One region of the Oleiphilus sp. HI0043 genome, then DNA from elsewhere that is predicted to be linked to it. Evidence: predicted binding sites of a transcription regulator. Region 1 holds the regulator's gene; each other region holds the start of a gene.

Region 1 (5,778 bases):
TGTACGAACAAACTGTACTTGCCTAGTTACAACACCTTCAACTTCACAACTAAGACTTTAGGGCCACCAACATGACTTTTAACGCACTTCCAAAAAACATTGCAGATAAAGCAGCCAGTATTAAACTCGTCGCACTCGATGTTGACGGCGTCATGACTAGCGGCAGTGTTTATTTCTCTGCACAAGGAGACGAACTAAAAGCCTTTAATATTCTTGATGGCCAAGGAATTAAAGCACTAATGAAGCATGATATCGAAGTCGCTATTATCACAGGTCGAACCTCAGCACTAACGGCGAGGCGCGCAAAAGACCTTGGCATTAAAAACATCCTTCAAGGAAGAGAAGACAAAAAAATTGCCCTAGGTGAAATTAGCGAAGAACTCGGTATTTCCTTTGACCAAATATGTTACGTGGGCGATGACTTACCTGACTTATCTGCAATCACCAGCGTGCAGCTAGGCATCACAGTTCCCAATGCGCATAGCCTTATTAAAAAGCATGCAGCACATTGCACTCAAACCCCTGGCGGCCAAGGTGCTGTCCGTGAAGTTTCTGACCTTATCCTGGAAGCTAAAGGACTTCTGGAAGCGTACCACCAGAGCTATTTATCTTAGACTCAAAACAGGCTATTTATGCTTAACCCGAGCCATTACAGACCTTTAATCATTGCCCTAGCCTGCCTTGCACTGGGTCTACTTTTATTTTCTGAAGAAAAGATAAAAGATACCCAAAAAAGCGCATCAGAAGCAGGTACAGACAGGCCCGCTGCATTCGTCGAAGGCGCAAGATTTACGCTATATGATGACAAAGGCTTCTCAACCAACTTACAAAGTAAAAGCGCATTATTTTACGCACAATCTGACCAAATCGATATCGAGCACATTGAGGCGACACTCTCAAATGAACAGGGAGAAATAATTCAACTTAGTGCCAACAATGGTGAAATCCAGCCAGACAGCGATACACTAATGCTTTCCGGAAATGTCATCATCGAGCAGATTATCCCCAGCGATAAAACATGGAGCATTGAAAGCGATCAAATATCGATAGACCGAAAACAGGCCTTTATCTCATCAAACCAAGCCGTTACCATTAGGAAAGATCAAAGCGTCATTCAAGCAACCGGCTTAAACGGCTGGCTTAATGAAAAACGCATTGAACTCCTTAGCAATGTCAGAGGACAGTATGCCTTCAATAAATAGCTTGCTCCGTGCCACCCTGTTAACCCTTTTGCCTGCTTTTTGTTTTGCAATCGACCCGAGCAGTAAACTTCCAATATCCATAGAGTCAGACCAGGCTAGCCTTGACGACCAGAATGGCACGTCAACCTATACCGGCAATGTCATAATCTCCCAAGGTTTATCTCGCCTAGAAGCAGATAATATTTCTGTAAAGGCGACAAATCGCAGCATTACAACCATCCAGGCCTCTGGCCAGCCAGCACACTTTGTACAACAAGTAAGCGCCGATAGCCCGAACACTCATGGCTATGGCAGCTCTATTACTTATATTGCAAAAGACAACTTGTTACGTTTTTCCGGCCAAGCTAAGTTAGTACAACAAGACAACTCCTTTTCAGGTGAAGAAATAGAGTACGACATTGTACGAAGAGCTATACGCGCCAAGGGAGATCAGACCCAAGGGTCTCGAGTTAAAATTCATTACTACCCTAATGCCGAGACCGCATCGGAAAATACTGAAGTGCCACTAATAAAAGGTTCTCCAGAAAACGAAAACAAACTGCCACTCGAACCTGCTCCAAATGCCGAGTCCGGTGCCGAGCAAAAGCAATAGACCTGAGCAACAATGAAAACTTTAAAAGCAGAAAACCTAGCCAAGGCCTATGATAAACGCCAAATAGTTAAAGATGTTTCCCTGACTATCAACAGCGGTGAAGTGATCGGGCTGCTCGGCCCTAACGGTGCTGGTAAAACCACTTGTTTCTATATGATTGTAGGCCTGGTTAAGCATGATAAAGGCAAGATATCAGTTAATGATACCGACCTATCATCCATGGCTATGCATGATAGGGCACGAAACGGTGTCGGCTACCTGCCCCAGGAAGCTTCAATATTTAGAAAGTTAAGTGTTCGAGACAATATCCTGGCGGTACTAGAGATTAGAAAAGATCTTTCTCGCAGCGAAAGGCGACAAAGAATGGAAGCCTTACTCGAAGAGTTTCACATCACTCACATCAAAGATAGTCTTGGCATGGCCTTGTCAGGCGGTGAACGTAGGCGAGTGGAAATAGCCAGAGCTTTAGCAATGGAGCCTGACTTCATTCTACTCGATGAGCCCTTCGCAGGTGTCGACCCAATATCGGTCAACGACATCAAGTCAATCGTCTCTCACCTTAAAAGTAAAAATATCGGCGTACTCATAACCGATCACAACGTTAGAGAAACGCTGGATATTTGTGAAAAAGCCTATATTGTTGGTGATGGCCATATCATTGCTTCAGGAAGTGCTGAAGACATTCTGAATAATGAAAAGGTCAAACAAGTCTACTTGGGCAATCAATTCAAATTATAAGCCAGTGGCTAGTTCATAGCATTCGATTCGAACAGCATATACAAACAATTAAGCATGACTTTCAGCTTAGAAATGAGTAGCATGCAATTTTCACGTCAACAAGACGATAACTTGATCTAAAACAATTATTTGTAGGCTGGTAACGTAAATATACTTTTATTTGTTTCACACTTTGCTATCTTCGCACTACACTTGTGTAAATGAAGTAAATATAAATACGTTTATTCACAGCGACCATTTCCGCAAAATATAATAAGCGACAATACATGATTCAAAATTTAAGTCTTAAGTTGGTGACATCCTCATGAACATGAAGGTTTCTCTCCAATTAAAGCTCGGTCAACAACTGACAATGACACCTCAATTGCAGCAAGCAATCCGCTTGCTACAATTGTCGACTCTTGACCTTCAAAACGAAATACAAGAAGCATTGGAATCTAATCCTATGCTCGAACTCCAGGACGATAACAACGAGCCTGGAAATACAAGTGATAAACAAGAAAATCAGAATGAAAGTCATCAAAATGATGGCAACGAGTACGCCTCTCAGGACAACCAACAAAGCAGTAGTACAGACACCAGTTCGAGCGAAGCACCTGCTAGCAATGAAGCCGACACGCCTAGTGAAGAGTGGTCAGATACTATACCGGAAGATCTGCCTGTTGATACGGCTTGGGATGACATATATACAAACAATGCGCCCAGTGGTCCCGTTCCCGAAGATGACAACAATGCCTTCGAACAAAGAAACGCTGCTACCGAGTCTCTTGCAGATCATCTAGATTGGCAACTTAACCTTACCCCCATGTCTGATCGCGACCGATACATTGCGATGTCATTAATCGACGCAACAGATACAGACGGCTACCTAACGAATACCGTTGAAGAGATACACGAGGGGCTGCACAACTCAGATGACGAAGACCCGGTTGAATTAGATGAAGTTGAAGCCGTCTTAAAACGCGTGCAGCACTTTGATCCACCTGGGGTATTTGCCAAAGACCTGCCCGACTGTTTGCTGCTACAGTTACGCCAGCTACCAAAAGATACGCCCTGGCTACCACAAGCAAAGCTTGTAATCAGCCACTACCTGAACTTATTAGGATCAAGAGACTACGCTCAACTAATGCGACGCAGCCGCCTTAAAGAGCATGAACTGAAAGAGGTTATCTCTCTAATTCAGTCTTTGAACCCTAAACCAGGTGAATCCATTGCTTCTTCCGAGCCTGAGTACATTGTGCCAGATGTCGTCGTAAAGAAAGAAAAAGGACGCTGGAAAGTTGAGCTCAACCCAGAGATTGCGCCAAAAATAAGGGTCAATGCAAATTATGCTTCGTTTATAAAGAGAGCTGACTCCAGTAACGACAACACCTTTATGAAGGATCAACTTCAAGAAGCAAAGTGGTTTATTAAAAGCCTACAAAGTCGTAACGAGACGCTTCTAAAAGTGGCAAGTAAGATAGTAGCTCACCAACAAGGCTTCCTTGACTATGGTGATGAAGCGATGAAGCCGCTGATTTTACATGATATTGCTGAAGCGGTAGAAATGCATGAGTCCACCATATCTCGTGTGACAACACAAAAGTACATGCATACGCCACGAGGCATATTTGAACTCAAATACTTTTTCTCAAGCCACGTCAGCACAACTACTGGCGGAGAGTGCTCGTCAACAGCGATTCGCGCAATTATTAAGAAGTTAATATCAGCAGAAAACCCTAAAAAACCTCTTAGCGATAGCAAGATTGCCGACTTGTTGAAAGAGCAAGGAATTAACGTCGCCCGCCGCACTATCGCAAAATACCGCGAAGCGATGTCGATCCCCCCATCGAACGAAAGAAAAAGATTGGTTTAATACAATATTTGATAACTTGCTGCCTGCAGCAAGTTGATTTGATAAGCGAAAAGTGAGTCAATATTCAACTCTCGCTAAAAATAACGATGATAGGAGAATACTATGCAATTAAATATCACTGGCCATCATGTAGATTTAACTGATGCACTTAAAGAATATGTGAAAACCAAATTGCAAAAGCTAGAGCGCCATATTGGCGGCATTAGCAACGTACAGGTAACCCTTTCTGTATCGAAACAAGCACATATTGCTGAATCAACGCTACATATCGCTGGTGCAGATATCCACGGCCACGCCGAGAACGACGACATGTATGCCGCTATCGACCAGCTAGTTGATAAGCTAGACCGTCAAATTCTTAAGCACAAGGAAAAGAAAGTTGACCGCGCACACGGCGCAGCAGCACGCTAGTTATTAGCGATCTTTAGAGTCGAAAAATGTCTGAAAATAAAATTACTATCGAGGCCATCTTGTCACCGGAGCTAACCCAACGCGGTTTGCCCGGTGGTAGCAAGAAAAAAGTTCTTCAACAGGCTGCACACCTGGTCTCAAAACAATTTCCTCATCTTGATGAAACTGAAATATTTGACAACCTTATTTCTCGTGAACGACTGGGAAGCACGGGAGTTGGGCAAGGAATTGCCATTCCCCACAGCAGACTGGAAAACTGCAAACAAGTTATTGGTTGTCTATTTACACTTGAAAAAAAGATACCTTTTGACTCGATAGATAACGAAGACGTTGATATTCTTTTCGTTTTACTTGTCCCCTCCGAGGCGACGAGCGAGCACCTGGATCTTTTAAGTCAAATTGCAGAGAAGTTCAACAACACTGCTTTTTGCGATAGTTTAAGGGAATCTGCTACAGGCACTGAACTTTATCAGAAAATAATTGCTTAAGACCTACAAACCTTAGAAGCTCAAAATTGCTAGGAACTTCTTATGAAGCTCGTTATTGTCAGTGGCAGATCCGGTTCCGGAAAAAGCACGGCCCTTCACGTCCTTGAAGACATGGGGTATTACTGCATTGATAATTTACCGGTTGGGCTTTTACTAAACCTTGGTAAACAATCACTACAAGGTAAAGATACAAGGTTAAGTAACGTTGCGATCAGTATCGATGCTAGAAATCTGCAGGGTGGAATAGAAGCATTCCCCCAAGTTTACGAGAAGCTAAAGCAGATGGAGATTGATGTCGATATCATTTTTCTTGACGCACAAAGTGAGACGCTCCTAAAGCGCTTTCACGATACTCGACGCAAACACCCACTTAGCAGCACAACACACTCACTCACCGAAGCGATTGAAACCGAAAGAACGCTTCTCGACCAGCTGGCACTAAAAGCTGACCTGACTGTCGACACTACGAAACTAACCCTATACGAGTTAAGA
Region 2 (5,778 bases), on a different contig from region 1:
TAGATAGCATCTTAGCACTGGTACCCAACTCAAGAATCGGGAACAAATCCGTTAGATAATCTCGTAGTACATTACCGGTAACAGAGATCGTGTCACGGCCACGAATCAAGCGCTCCATTGTGAAGCGAATTGCCTGATCCGGCGACATGATACGAATGTCCAAACCATCCGTGTCATGATCCTGTAAGTAGGTGTTCACCTTCTTAATCATTTGCGCATCATGGGCACGCTCAGGATCTAACCAGAATATAGTCGGCATACCCGTTGCTCGAGCACGAGAAACGGCGAGTTTCACCCAGTCCTGAATTGGCGCATCTTTAGTCTGACACATACGCCAGATGTCACCCTTCTCGACATCATGCGAAAGCAAGACCTTACCATCTTCATCAACTACACGAACAGTACCGTCAGCCTCTAACTCGAAAGTCTTGTCGTGAGAACCATATTCTTCAGCTTTTTGAGCCATCAAGCCAACATTTGGAACGGTACCCATTGTCGTTGGGTCAAAGGCATCATGATGCTTACAGAAGTTAATAACTTCCTGATAGATGGTCGCATATGTGCGCTCTGGAATAACCGCTTTAGTGTCTTTCAGTTTACCGTCAGTACCCCACATTTTACCACCAACACGAATCATCGCAGGCATTGACGCATCAACGATGACATCACTTGGTACATGGAGGTTTGAAATACCTTTGTCAGAATCTACCATCGCCATTTCAGGGCGTTCTTCGTAACAGGCACGAATATCTTCTTCAATTATAGAACGCTGAGAGTAAGGAAGATCAGATATTTTCTGGTGAACATTACTCAAACCATTGTTAGGGTTCACACCCAACTCTTCAAACTTCGCCTGATGCTTTTCAAAAAGTTCTTTGAAGTAAACAGTAACCGCATGCCCAAATACGATCGGATGCGAGACCTTCATCATGGTGGCTTTAACATGTAGAGAGAACAACAAGTCAGCTCTTCTTGCACCTTCCATCTCTTCTTCAAAGAACTGACGCAAAGCTTTAACACTCATAAACATGCCATCGATCACTTCTTTCTCAATGACAGCTGTCTTTTCTTTAAGTACGGTCACTTTTCCATCTGCTTCAACAAGTTCAATACGAACATTGCCAGCTTTTTCAATTACCGTAGACTGCTCTTGGTCGTAAAAGTCGCCGCTACGCATATGGGCAACATGTGTACGTGACGCCTGACTCCACTTACCCATGGAGTGTGGATATTTACGCGCATAGGCTTTAACGGAAGGTGGCGCGCGACGATCTGAATTACCTTCACGCAGAACAGGGTTTACCGCACTACCCAACACTTTGGCATACTTTGCTTTAATCTCTGTTTCTTGCTCGCTGCCAGCTTCGTCGGGGTACTCAGGAATATCATAACCCTGATCCTGTAGCTCTTTAATTGCTTCTTTCAACTGAGGAATTGATGCACTGATATTCGGCAATTTAATAATATTGGCTTCCGGATGTAGCGTTAATTCGCCCAACTCAGCTAACGCGTCTGGTACGCGTTGCTCTTCAGTCAGTTTCTCGGGGAAGGCTGCCAAGATACGTGCAGCTAAAGAAATGTCGCTCTCATCAACGGACACGCCAGCGGCGGAAGTGAAAGCGTTGAGTATAGGAAGTAAGGAATAGGTTGCCAGTGCTGGCGCTTCATCTGTTTTTGTGTAGATAATCTTGGATATTTCTGTTGTCATTTTTTCCCCAAACTGTACCGGTAGGATAACCAATGGAACTAATTTTACACACTGAGGACCTGACAACTCGTGATCACCAGACCCAGCGAAAATTATGCGTAAACGCTAGTGTAGCTAAAAAAGGAAGAAATTTCCCCTTCTACTTAAGTTTTATAACAAATTCAAAAGAGATAGTACTGAAATAAGATGGCATAATTATGTCAATAAAGGCGATATCCTTCATTCAAGTTTTCTGCTGAGGTTTTGGCCCTCTATTACTCGAATGCTCCATCCAGAATCATCTGACGAAAAAGCGCTGCAATTGACGTTTCTAAAGCCAGGACCTCATCACGTCGAGTAACAATTAAGGAGTAACTTTCGATTTCATTTGCCCCAGCATAAACATCAACACGCCCCTTATTAGCAAAAAACTCTCCCACCAATAGCAACTCCCCCCCGATACGTTCATAGAGCTCCAAAGCCACCAAATAACAGTGAGAGCCCGATGCTGGTAAAATACCAAAAGTCAGCACTGAAGCCGTATAAGACGCACCATCACTTGCCGCATCACCAAGCCCTTCACACGCACCGCCATCAGGGAAGGCAGATATCAACTTCGCCACATAAGTTGCTTCTTCTGGAGAAGCTTTTCTAAACCCAAACTTTGAGGCCACATTCGCGAACATTTGACCGACCTCAAGCGACGAGTGATGCAGCTCATAAAGCCCCCCACCTTCTTGAGACGCAAGAATCAACTGACTTCTATCAACATGCAAGGCAGAAGATGAAATCTTAGCATTACTCGCATTAACTAAATATTGCCTCGCGTCTGACGTCGTTGTTGAACAGGCCGATAACAGGCCCAGCAAACACATCAACAATAGTAATTTCATTTCTATCTGAGCCACAATTTAATCTCACCCTATTTATAGATGGGCTGGCATTCGCTCTCAACACCTGCCGATAAACTTCTAAATCACTGATAAACATAGTAACACGCCACCCATTTCTGAACACTTAAATAACTGTCAGCTTTTTTTACACAATAAACAAAAAAACCATAGAAAGAAAAATATCAAATAACTTATCCTACTGTTATATATATATTTTATGGATCATTGGCACAACTAATGCTTTGAACAACAGTTATAATTAACGGACTATTTTGTAGTCGTCATTTAATTACAAATAAGGAAAATTACATGAAACTTAAGCAGCTTTTAGCAGCAGCAACTTTAGCAGTTACCTCTGTATGCGCTCTTGCAACACCTCAGTACACTGGTGAAACGTCCGCAACAAACATCAACCTTGGCTCACAAGGAAACGGTTATTACCTTTGGACAACTGAAGGCAATGACTATCAATGGAATGTTCGTTGGAGAAGCCCAAATGTATCATCAAACGCCACATGGTTTGGTAGCTTCGAAGTCGTAAATGGCAGCTCTCCTACAGCTACAACCATTAGCTTTGACGGCAGTGACTACACCTCTACAAGCAACTGGGGCAATACTATCAACTGGACTGCAAAAACAAATAGCAATGGCTATGATGGGTTTACCTTTGACCTTGACAAAGACACAAAGCTTACTCGCTTTAACTTGGGTTCAAGCCTTTTTGCTGACCTGGAAGACAACACAACAGATCCAGGCACTGAAGGCTTCGGCATCTTCATCGGCCAAAACTATGCAACACCAAACGTTCTAGTTGGTAGCAAGCCATATACGAAGTACAAAAATGTTGACGGCGTAATCGTAGAATCGCGCGGTGACGGCATCCACCAGTCATTCGAAGTATCAGTTGCAGAGCCAGGCACTCTAGCTCTTCTAGGTCTTGGTTTGGCTGGTCTAGGTTTCGCTCGTCGTAAGCAAGCTTAATCTAGCACTCGCAAGTAATAATAAAAAAGCCTCGCATTTGTGAGGTTTTTTTATGCCTATCAATCTTGTCTAAAACCACCCACTATTTAAGTCATCTTTACACGACCAGTATTGCTCACTATATTTTTTAGCCCGAGCCTCAACCTTCTTCGCTACCTTTTTTAGCCAAGGTTTTTTTTCATAACTAGCTCTACGATAACCACCATGCCCTTCGTGATAATTTAGGTATTGTGCGTAGGCATCCCATTTACTAACCTTGTTTATCTTGCTACTTCGATTCATATACCAACCGACAAAATCAATCGCATCATCAAAATCATCGCGATCTGCAAAGGTGCTCCCGGCGTCAGCTACATATTCTCCCCAAACAGGAGTCTTAGCCTGAGAATAACCATACGCATCGCTCGCTCGACCGATAGGAATAAATCCAAGGAAGTACTCCATCGGCGGTGCCGCATCGTATTTAAAAGATGACTCTTGATACATTATGGCCATTGGAATGTGAACAGGGACTCCCCAGCGTTCCCGTACATCGAGCGCGGCATCATGCCAGTCTGGCTTTTCTTCGAATATTTTACAAATATTTTGAGGTTGTTCAGGCGGCAAGCTGGAGCAGCCAGCCAGACTTAAACCTCCAAGCAAAAGAAAACTAAAGCGATAATTAGACAAGCTCTCCCTCCTTACTTTTACCTATTCTCCAGATAAAGATCACCAACATCTGAACCAAAATTAGCGGAATAGCGTAGATAAGCAGGCTATTCCAGCCAACACTATAAATAACTACTCCACTAGATATTGATGCCGCAGCCTGGAATACAAACACAAAAAAGTCATTAAAACCCTGTACTTTATACCTCTCGGCAGGTTGGTACACTTTAGGAAGCAAAACCGTACCTGCGACAAATAGAAAGTTCCAACCAATACCTAGCAACACCAATCCAAGCCAATAATGCATCACATTCTGACCTGAAAGCGCTATCATCAAACACACCGTATAAGCTGCCAAACCAGCCAGCATCAAGCGATATTCACCAAACTTTGAAATCAGATATCCACTCACTAAGGAAGGCAAGAACATCGCAAGAATATGGCTCTGAATAACCCATTTAGTATCTTCTAAAGAATGCCCTTCCATGACATGCATACTGACGGGCGTAGCGGTCATAACATAACTCATCACCGCATAACCTATGGTTGCCGACATCACCGCCACCCAAAATAAGGATGAATGCATGATATCAATTAAAGGACGGCCGCCGAGTTCTTCCTCACCCCCTGTCACGACAACGGGCTGAAAAAACAACATAACAACACCACTTAATAAACAAAGAATTGAAAGCAGAGTAAACGAGCCCGAAAAGGGCACTTCATGCAACGCCCTCCCCAGATGAGCCAGCTCTGGCCCTAGTATCGCCGCAATAAGCCCACCCAACAACACGAAGGATGCAGCTTTTGGTGCCAGATATGGCTCAACACTCTCCATTGCCGCAAAACGATATTGCTGAATAACGGCCAGGGCACCACCTAGCAATACAGTACTCAAACAAAACAACCAAAAACTTTCATAAGATATAGAAATCGCAGCAAAACATGATACCAAAGCGCTATATAAGGAGGCAGCCAAAAAGATCTTTTTTCTACCGAAACGCTGCATTAGACGCGAGACCGGAATCACGGCACAGGCGGTACCAATAACAATGCCCGCTACAGGCAATGTGGAAAGTTCTGGATCAGGAGCAAGCGATGCCCCGACCAAACCACCGATAAACACAACCATTGGCGCAATACACAAGCCCAGCGCACCAGATAACAATAAAACCAATACATTTCTATTCATTCCAAGCAAGGTTCTTCCTCATATATCCTTTTTCATGCTATCTACCGCGCAGGCTATTCACCAAGCGTATAAATCGTCTTTGCCATACGCAAATGACGCTGTATATAATGGACACCACCATTAGCCAACTAGCAAGGCAATTACTATGCAACAATATCACGTCTATGGTTTAGGCGCCGCCCTCGTCGATACTGAAATTGAAGTCACCGATGAATTCCTATCCCAAGCTAATATTGAGAAAGGTCTAATGACCTTGGTGGATGAAACCCGCCAAGCCGAAATACTAGAGCTAATGAAAGAACACTTGGTTGGTAGTAAAAGAGCCAGCGGCGGCTCGGCATGCAACTCGATTATCGCTGCCAGTTACTTCGGTGCCAAGA
Region 3 (5,778 bases), on a different contig from region 1:
ATGCTAGCGCAGAGTGTATTGATGAAATAGATGCGGAAGACTTTGAATATCAGCCGAACCCTGAGCTACTCAAAACGGTGCCAGGTGGGGTTGAGGTGAACGAGACGCTCTACTCTGACTTGCTTCGCTCGAATTGTCCTGTGACGGGGCAACCAGACTGGGGGACTGTATTTATTCATTACGCGGGGCAGCAGATAGATCGCGAGAGCTTACTAAAATATATTGTATCTTTTAGGCAGTGTCAGGACTTTCATGAGCATTGTGTCGAGCGAATCTTTATTGATTTACTGCAATATTGCCATTGTGATTCTTTAAGTGTTTATGCGCGCTACACTCGCCGAGGTGGCTTGGATATCAACCCCTACCGCGCAACAGCAGATCTTAAGGCGAGAACGGAGAGCCTGAGAACTCCAAGGCAGTAACGAGCGTTATTGTGTTAGCTGTCTTTTAGTTTCTCAGTTGCTTTTTCAAGGGCATGGACGATAGCGTCTTTATTAGTGTCGTCTATTTTTCCGGTATCCAGATACATCGCAAACCCTTCAGCTTCATGCTCTATGAAGCTCTGACCGGCACCGATATCGCGTCTAAGGTCAACGATTTGATAAATCGGAACGGGTCTAGCGAAGCCTTTAACGGTAATCTCTCCCTTATCACGACACATAACCTTATCTTTTATCAGAGAGAAAGTTTCGTAAGAAACCAGGATTTCGCCTGGCTCTGATAGTGCTTCCAAGCGAGAAGCCAAGTTAACTTCCTTGCCGATAATGGTGTAGTCCATGCGGTTTTCAGCGCCAAAATTTCCTACAGTGCTGAAGCCCGTACTGATCCCAATCCGAATTTGCAGTGGCGTCTTGATTCCTTGGCTCTTCCACTTTTGACGCAGTATCTTCATGTGCTTACGCATCTCAATTGCCATGGAAACACAAGCCATCGTATCTTCTTTAGCGCCACGACTGGTTGGGTCACCAAAGAAAATCATAATACTGTCGCCAATAAACTTATCGATTGTGCCGCCGTATTTTAAGGCGATTTGCGACATTTCGTTGAAGTAGTTGTTCAGCAGCTCGGTCAAACCTTCGGGTTCCATTTCTTCCGACAGCTCTGTAAAACCTTTGATGTCAGAGAAGAAGATAGATAGACGCTTGCGCTGTGTTTCCAGGCGCACGTCACGTTCGCCGGTAAAAATTGACTGCCAGACTTGTGGAGATAGGTATTTAGCAAGCTTGTGAGAAAGCGATATAGACTGCTCTCTTTGTGTCTGAATCTGGTGCTTGGCCTTATGTAAGGCTTCGGCTTGTTGGTGGGTATAGTAAGCAGTAACCGAGACATAGACTGTAGCGCTAATACCGGCCACTAGATCGACAATCATTGGTGCGTGAGGCGCGAAGTCAAGGCCGAATATCATGGAGGAAATAATGGTGGAGGTAAGTAAGATTAGGTTGCCTTTGAGCCAGGTCGACATACCTCCAACGACGATGAAGCTAAAACTCGCCATGAGAATATTGAATATGGTTGCCGTCGGGCTGAAGTCAATTAGTACAATAATGACACCGACCAAAGCGCCATCTATTAGTAGTGTGTTCTCACGTGCTGCAGCGCTTTGCTCTAGCTTTAAATGTCTAATAACAAAGTAAAGAAGGTGTGGCCATAACATGGCCGCAGGAATAAACCAGATCAAGTAGTCGTGGAAATGTCCTTCAAGAACACCGACCGCCATCGTGATACTAGACGTCAAATAAGCCAAAACCCTGCCGTTGTATGCGGGCATGACTGACGGTGGCGTATCTATTTTGTCGGTGGAGTGTTGTGTCGCCTTATTCTGTGTTGACGATTTTTTATTAGATATTTTCAATGGGATCATTTTTTCATACATCTCTGATAAGCAGCAAAGGTTATCAGTTCCCTTATATATAGACAAATTTTGCTTACACTGTTTTAATTTCGTTCTTGGGAAATAGCGCTTGCACTAAGGTTTCGTGATCTAAATGTGGTTATATCATTATGTTCACCTGAAAAGAATAGTGCAGGTTAGGTAGCTTATATTAAAGCAGGAGATACGCGGGTATGAATGAGCATAAAACAATTGATGAGGCGGGCTCTCATGCGGTGTTGGAAATATTGAAGTCCAGGGTTTCTCATCCTCGCTTGAGTGCTCCAGCCCCAAGCCCTGATCAAATGGAAACTGTTTTTCAAGCAGCGCTTAGGACGCCTGACCATAAATGCTTAAAGCCATGGCGATTTCTTGTGATCGAAGGGGACTCGTTACATCGTCTGGGTGATTTGTTTTGTCAGGCTGCTGAAGCGAATGAGGGAAAGCTTAGTGAAGCGCAAGAAAATAAATACCGCTCAATGCCGCTTCGAGCGCCCAAGATCATCGTTGCTGTGTCCAAAAACATCGAACACCCTAAAGTACCTTTCGAAGAGCAGGTTGTGTCCTGCGGCGTTGCGGTGGGTTATATGTTGTTAGCGCTTCAGGCGCAGGGCTTTGGTGGTATTTGGCGTACCGGAGAAATGGCATTGAATGGCGACGTGAAGCAAGGCCTGGGTTTATCGCTCGAGGAGTCTATCGTGGGCTTCTTATATATTGGTACACCGCTTGCCGAAGCCAAAAAGTTAGCGCCTGTTGCTAGTAAGGATTACTTTGTCCCATGGTAGTGCTCGGCGATTTTCCTCTGACTATAAATTGGGTCAACCCAGGTGATATCTTCGCTTGTTCCCTCAAAAAACGGCAAATCTAAAAGGATAGGAATTGCCGATCTAAAAAACTCCATAAAACCATAAGTATTTGATTTTTAAGTATTAAAAAAATATTTATTGGTTGGCATCGCAATTGCTTTATCTAATCGTAGAAACTTTATGATGAAGCAAGTGGGAGTATCGATGTCGATTTCATTCAGCAATGCATTAGGAATTCACGAACAAGCGCTGGAGTTACGTGTTAACCGTGCTGAGGTGTTGGCTAATAACTTGGCTAATGCAGATACACCCGGATTTAAGGCAAGAGATATAGACTTCAAAGCGGTCCTGGGTAATGAAATGGCTAGCCAGGGAGGCGCAAAGTCTCTCGAGATGGCGACCACGAACGGACAGCACTTGCCTCATGCTAACTCGAGCGGAAGCAATGAGTTGCTTTATCGAACGCCCAGCCAGCCATCTGTTGACGGTAATACCGTTGATACCCAAGAAGAAATGGCAGAGTTTATGAAGAATACCTTGCAATACCAATCCAGCTTCCAGTTTTTGAATGGCAAGTTCAAGTCACTAACCAATGCGATTCGGGGTGAATAAATATGTCTCTTAGTCAGATTTTTGATATTGCCGGATCCGGCATGGCTGCTCAATCTATTCGCTTGAATACCACTGCTAGTAATATTGCTAATGCAGACAGTGCGGCAAGTAGTATTGATGAAGTATATCGCGCCCGAAAGCCCATCTTTTCGGCTGTCCAAGAAGATGCCATGCGCCAGGCAGTTGGTGGGGATTTCTTACAGCAGACGCCTGAGTCGGTAGGTGTTGAAGTAAAAGGGATTGTTGAAAGTGATGCACCTTTGGATATGCGTTACCAGCCTGACCACCCGTTGGCTGATGAGCAGGGATATGTGATGTACCCGAATGTAAATGTCGTTGAAGAGATGGCTGACATGCTTTCTGCTTCTCGAAGCTTTCAAACCAATATTGATGTAATGGATGCGGCAAAAACAATGATGCAGCGTTTGTTAACGCTAGGTCAGTAAGGGGCTAAATCTTATGACAGATATAAATACAACGGTGTCTTCTGCTGATGCTTTATCAGACTACCGCTATGAACCGACGACCAAAACACAAGGTTCGTCTGATCTAGGTCAGAATGAGTTTATGGAGTTGATGATTGCCCAGATGGAGAATCAAAGCCCGCTGGACCCTCAAGATAATGGTGAGTTCATTTCTCAGTTAGCAGAGTTTAGCTCTCTTGAAGAAATGCAGAAACTAAGTTCGCAAGTAGAAAGTTTTGCAACCCAGTATCAGTCTAGTCAGGCTTTGCAGGCTTCTGCAATGGTTGGGCGAACGGTTTTGGTGCCAGGTACTGAAGCTCCCATGGCGGCAGACGGAACAATTAGTGGATTGGTTGATCTTGAAGCCAGTACAGGTTCATTAAAGGTAAGTATCTTTAACGGTTCTGGTGAGTTGGTTAATCAGGTGGATATGGGGCAACAACTTGCCGGTTCTGTACCATTCTCGTGGGATGGAACAAATAGCAAGGGGGAGCAGATGCCCTATGACAATTACACGATCGCTGCTGAATCGAATCAAGGAGGAGATGTAAGTCAAATTACGACCTTGCTTTCCGCCAATGTGAGTAGCGTATCGATCGGGACTGGTGGTGCCATTTCGCTTAACTTAGCCGGTATGGGCGCTATTCCTTTAGAAGATGTTAGAGAGATTAACTAGGCATGAGTATGTGTCTGGCGTGCGAAATAATTGTAATCATTACGACAAAAAGAATCAGAAGAGAGGTGTAGTATGCCGTTTAACGTTGCATTAGGTGGGTTGAGAGCATCCTCCACGGACTTGGAAGTTACGGGTAATAACATTGCGAACGCGAGTACTGTTGGTTTTAAGCGTTCGCGTGCCGAGTTTGGTGATGTTTATTCCAATAGTTTTTTCGGCAGGGGGGCTACCTCAACGGGAGACGGTGTCGCAGTACAAAATATTCGACAGATGTTTGGTCAGGGTAACGTAAGCCTTACTGACAATAACCTGGACTTAGCAATTACCGGAAAAGGCTTTTTCGTGCTTAGTGATCAGGGTGAGGCCAAATATTCGCGTGCTGGTCAGCTAGGTGTGGATAAAGATGGTTTCATGGTCAATAACACGGGTATGCGTGTCCAGGGCTTTCAGGCTGATGAAGGTGGGACGGTATCGGGAGTTCTGGGTGATCTGGTTGTTGATGCGAATGATCTGCCTCCATCAAGATCAACTAATGTCGAAGCAGCTTTGAATCTGGATTCTTCAGAAGAAGCTTTGACTCAGAGTGGCACAACGATTAACTCGAACGGTGCAACGGATGTTGGTGTAGCACAAGCAGGAATTGTGAATGGCTATGCGAGTCAGGATATCGAAGTGACCTTTCCGGATGGCACGTCGCAGACCATTACAACGACTGCGGAATCAACTGCCGGGGCAATTGCATCTCAGTTTTCGCTTTTAGAAGGTGTGGATGCGACTGCTAGTACCAGCTCTACAATAACCTTAGCTGGATATGATAATGCCTCAGGAAATATGAGTATTAGCTTAAACGGAATTAGTTTCCAGCCAGCCGGTGCAACAGATGCATTGCAATTGGCCGACTTGGGAACTCGTATTAACTCGTCTGCGTTGGTGGGGGTTACCGCCGTCATAGATAGTGCTACTGGTGATTTGCAGATTATTCAGGATCAAGGAGCTAACTTGGTATTCGGTTTTGCGGGTGTCTCGGGCGATAGTTTTGAGGTTCTTGGGAGTGATGCCGCGGCGACGCCGGTAGTGCTTGACCCTGATGCTGTTCCTGCCGTTTTGAATGCGACTGTAGGTGGTGGAGTTAGCATTGTACTTGACGAGGGGGTCGTTGCGACCAACTTAAGTGCCTCAACGCCCGTCATTACCAACTTTACCGGTGCGCCTTTTGTTAATAACCAATTTTCACCAACGGATCCTGGTACCTATAACCACGCGACGTCAACGACTATTTTTGACAGTCTTGGTAACTCTCATGTTTTGACCATGTATTTCGTTAAGCAGCAGTCTTCGTTGTCGGGAGAA

Evidence for each region. Region 1 encodes sigma-54, which starts transcription at its own class of promoters, with help from an activator protein. Its sites were predicted from a motif close to TGGCACNNNNNTTGCTNT; they were not measured.
Region 2: the regulator sigma-54 is predicted to act here: its motif matches at 2,807-2,824, upstream of A3729_RS33205 (PEP-CTERM sorting domain-containing protein).
Region 3: the regulator sigma-54 is predicted to act here: its motif matches at 2,820-2,837, upstream of flgB (flagellar basal body rod protein FlgB).

What each region holds. Positions count from the first base shown of each region.
Region 1 is NZ_LWEY01001489.1:27,384-33,161, forward strand. Features, by position in the region: gene A3729_RS21300 (calcium/sodium antiporter) at 1-26, shown strand, start outside; gene A3729_RS21305 (HAD family hydrolase) at 72-614, shown strand; gene lptC (LPS export ABC transporter periplasmic protein LptC) at 633-1,202, shown strand; gene lptA (lipopolysaccharide transport periplasmic protein LptA) at 1,186-1,794, shown strand; gene lptB (LPS export ABC transporter ATP-binding protein) at 1,807-2,532, shown strand; gene A3729_RS21325 (RNA polymerase factor sigma-54) at 2,843-4,387, shown strand; gene hpf (ribosome hibernation-promoting factor, HPF/YfiA family) at 4,490-4,798, shown strand; gene ptsN (PTS IIA-like nitrogen regulatory protein PtsN) at 4,825-5,286, shown strand; gene rapZ (RNase adapter RapZ) at 5,329-5,778, shown strand, end outside.
Region 2 is NZ_LWEY01001323.1:5,952-11,729, reverse strand. Features, by position in the region: gene A3729_RS17685 (NADP-dependent isocitrate dehydrogenase) at 1-1,708, opposite strand, end outside; gene A3729_RS17680 (hypothetical protein) at 1,963-2,595, opposite strand; gene A3729_RS33205 (PEP-CTERM sorting domain-containing protein) at 2,890-3,561, shown strand; gene A3729_RS17670 (hypothetical protein) at 3,631-4,230, opposite strand; gene A3729_RS17665 (MFS transporter) at 4,223-5,398, opposite strand; gene A3729_RS17660 (adenosine kinase) at 5,544-5,778, shown strand, end outside.
Region 3 is NZ_LWEY01000335.1:28,103-33,880, forward strand. Features, by position in the region: gene queF (NADPH-dependent 7-cyano-7-deazaguanine reductase QueF) at 1-422, shown strand, start outside; gene A3729_RS04635 (adenylate/guanylate cyclase domain-containing protein) at 437-1,861, opposite strand; gene A3729_RS04640 (nitroreductase family protein) at 2,065-2,655, shown strand; gene flgB (flagellar basal body rod protein FlgB) at 2,881-3,288, shown strand; gene flgC (flagellar basal body rod protein FlgC) at 3,291-3,734, shown strand; gene A3729_RS04655 (flagellar hook assembly protein FlgD) at 3,748-4,428, shown strand; gene A3729_RS04660 (flagellar hook-basal body complex protein) at 4,501-5,778, shown strand, end outside.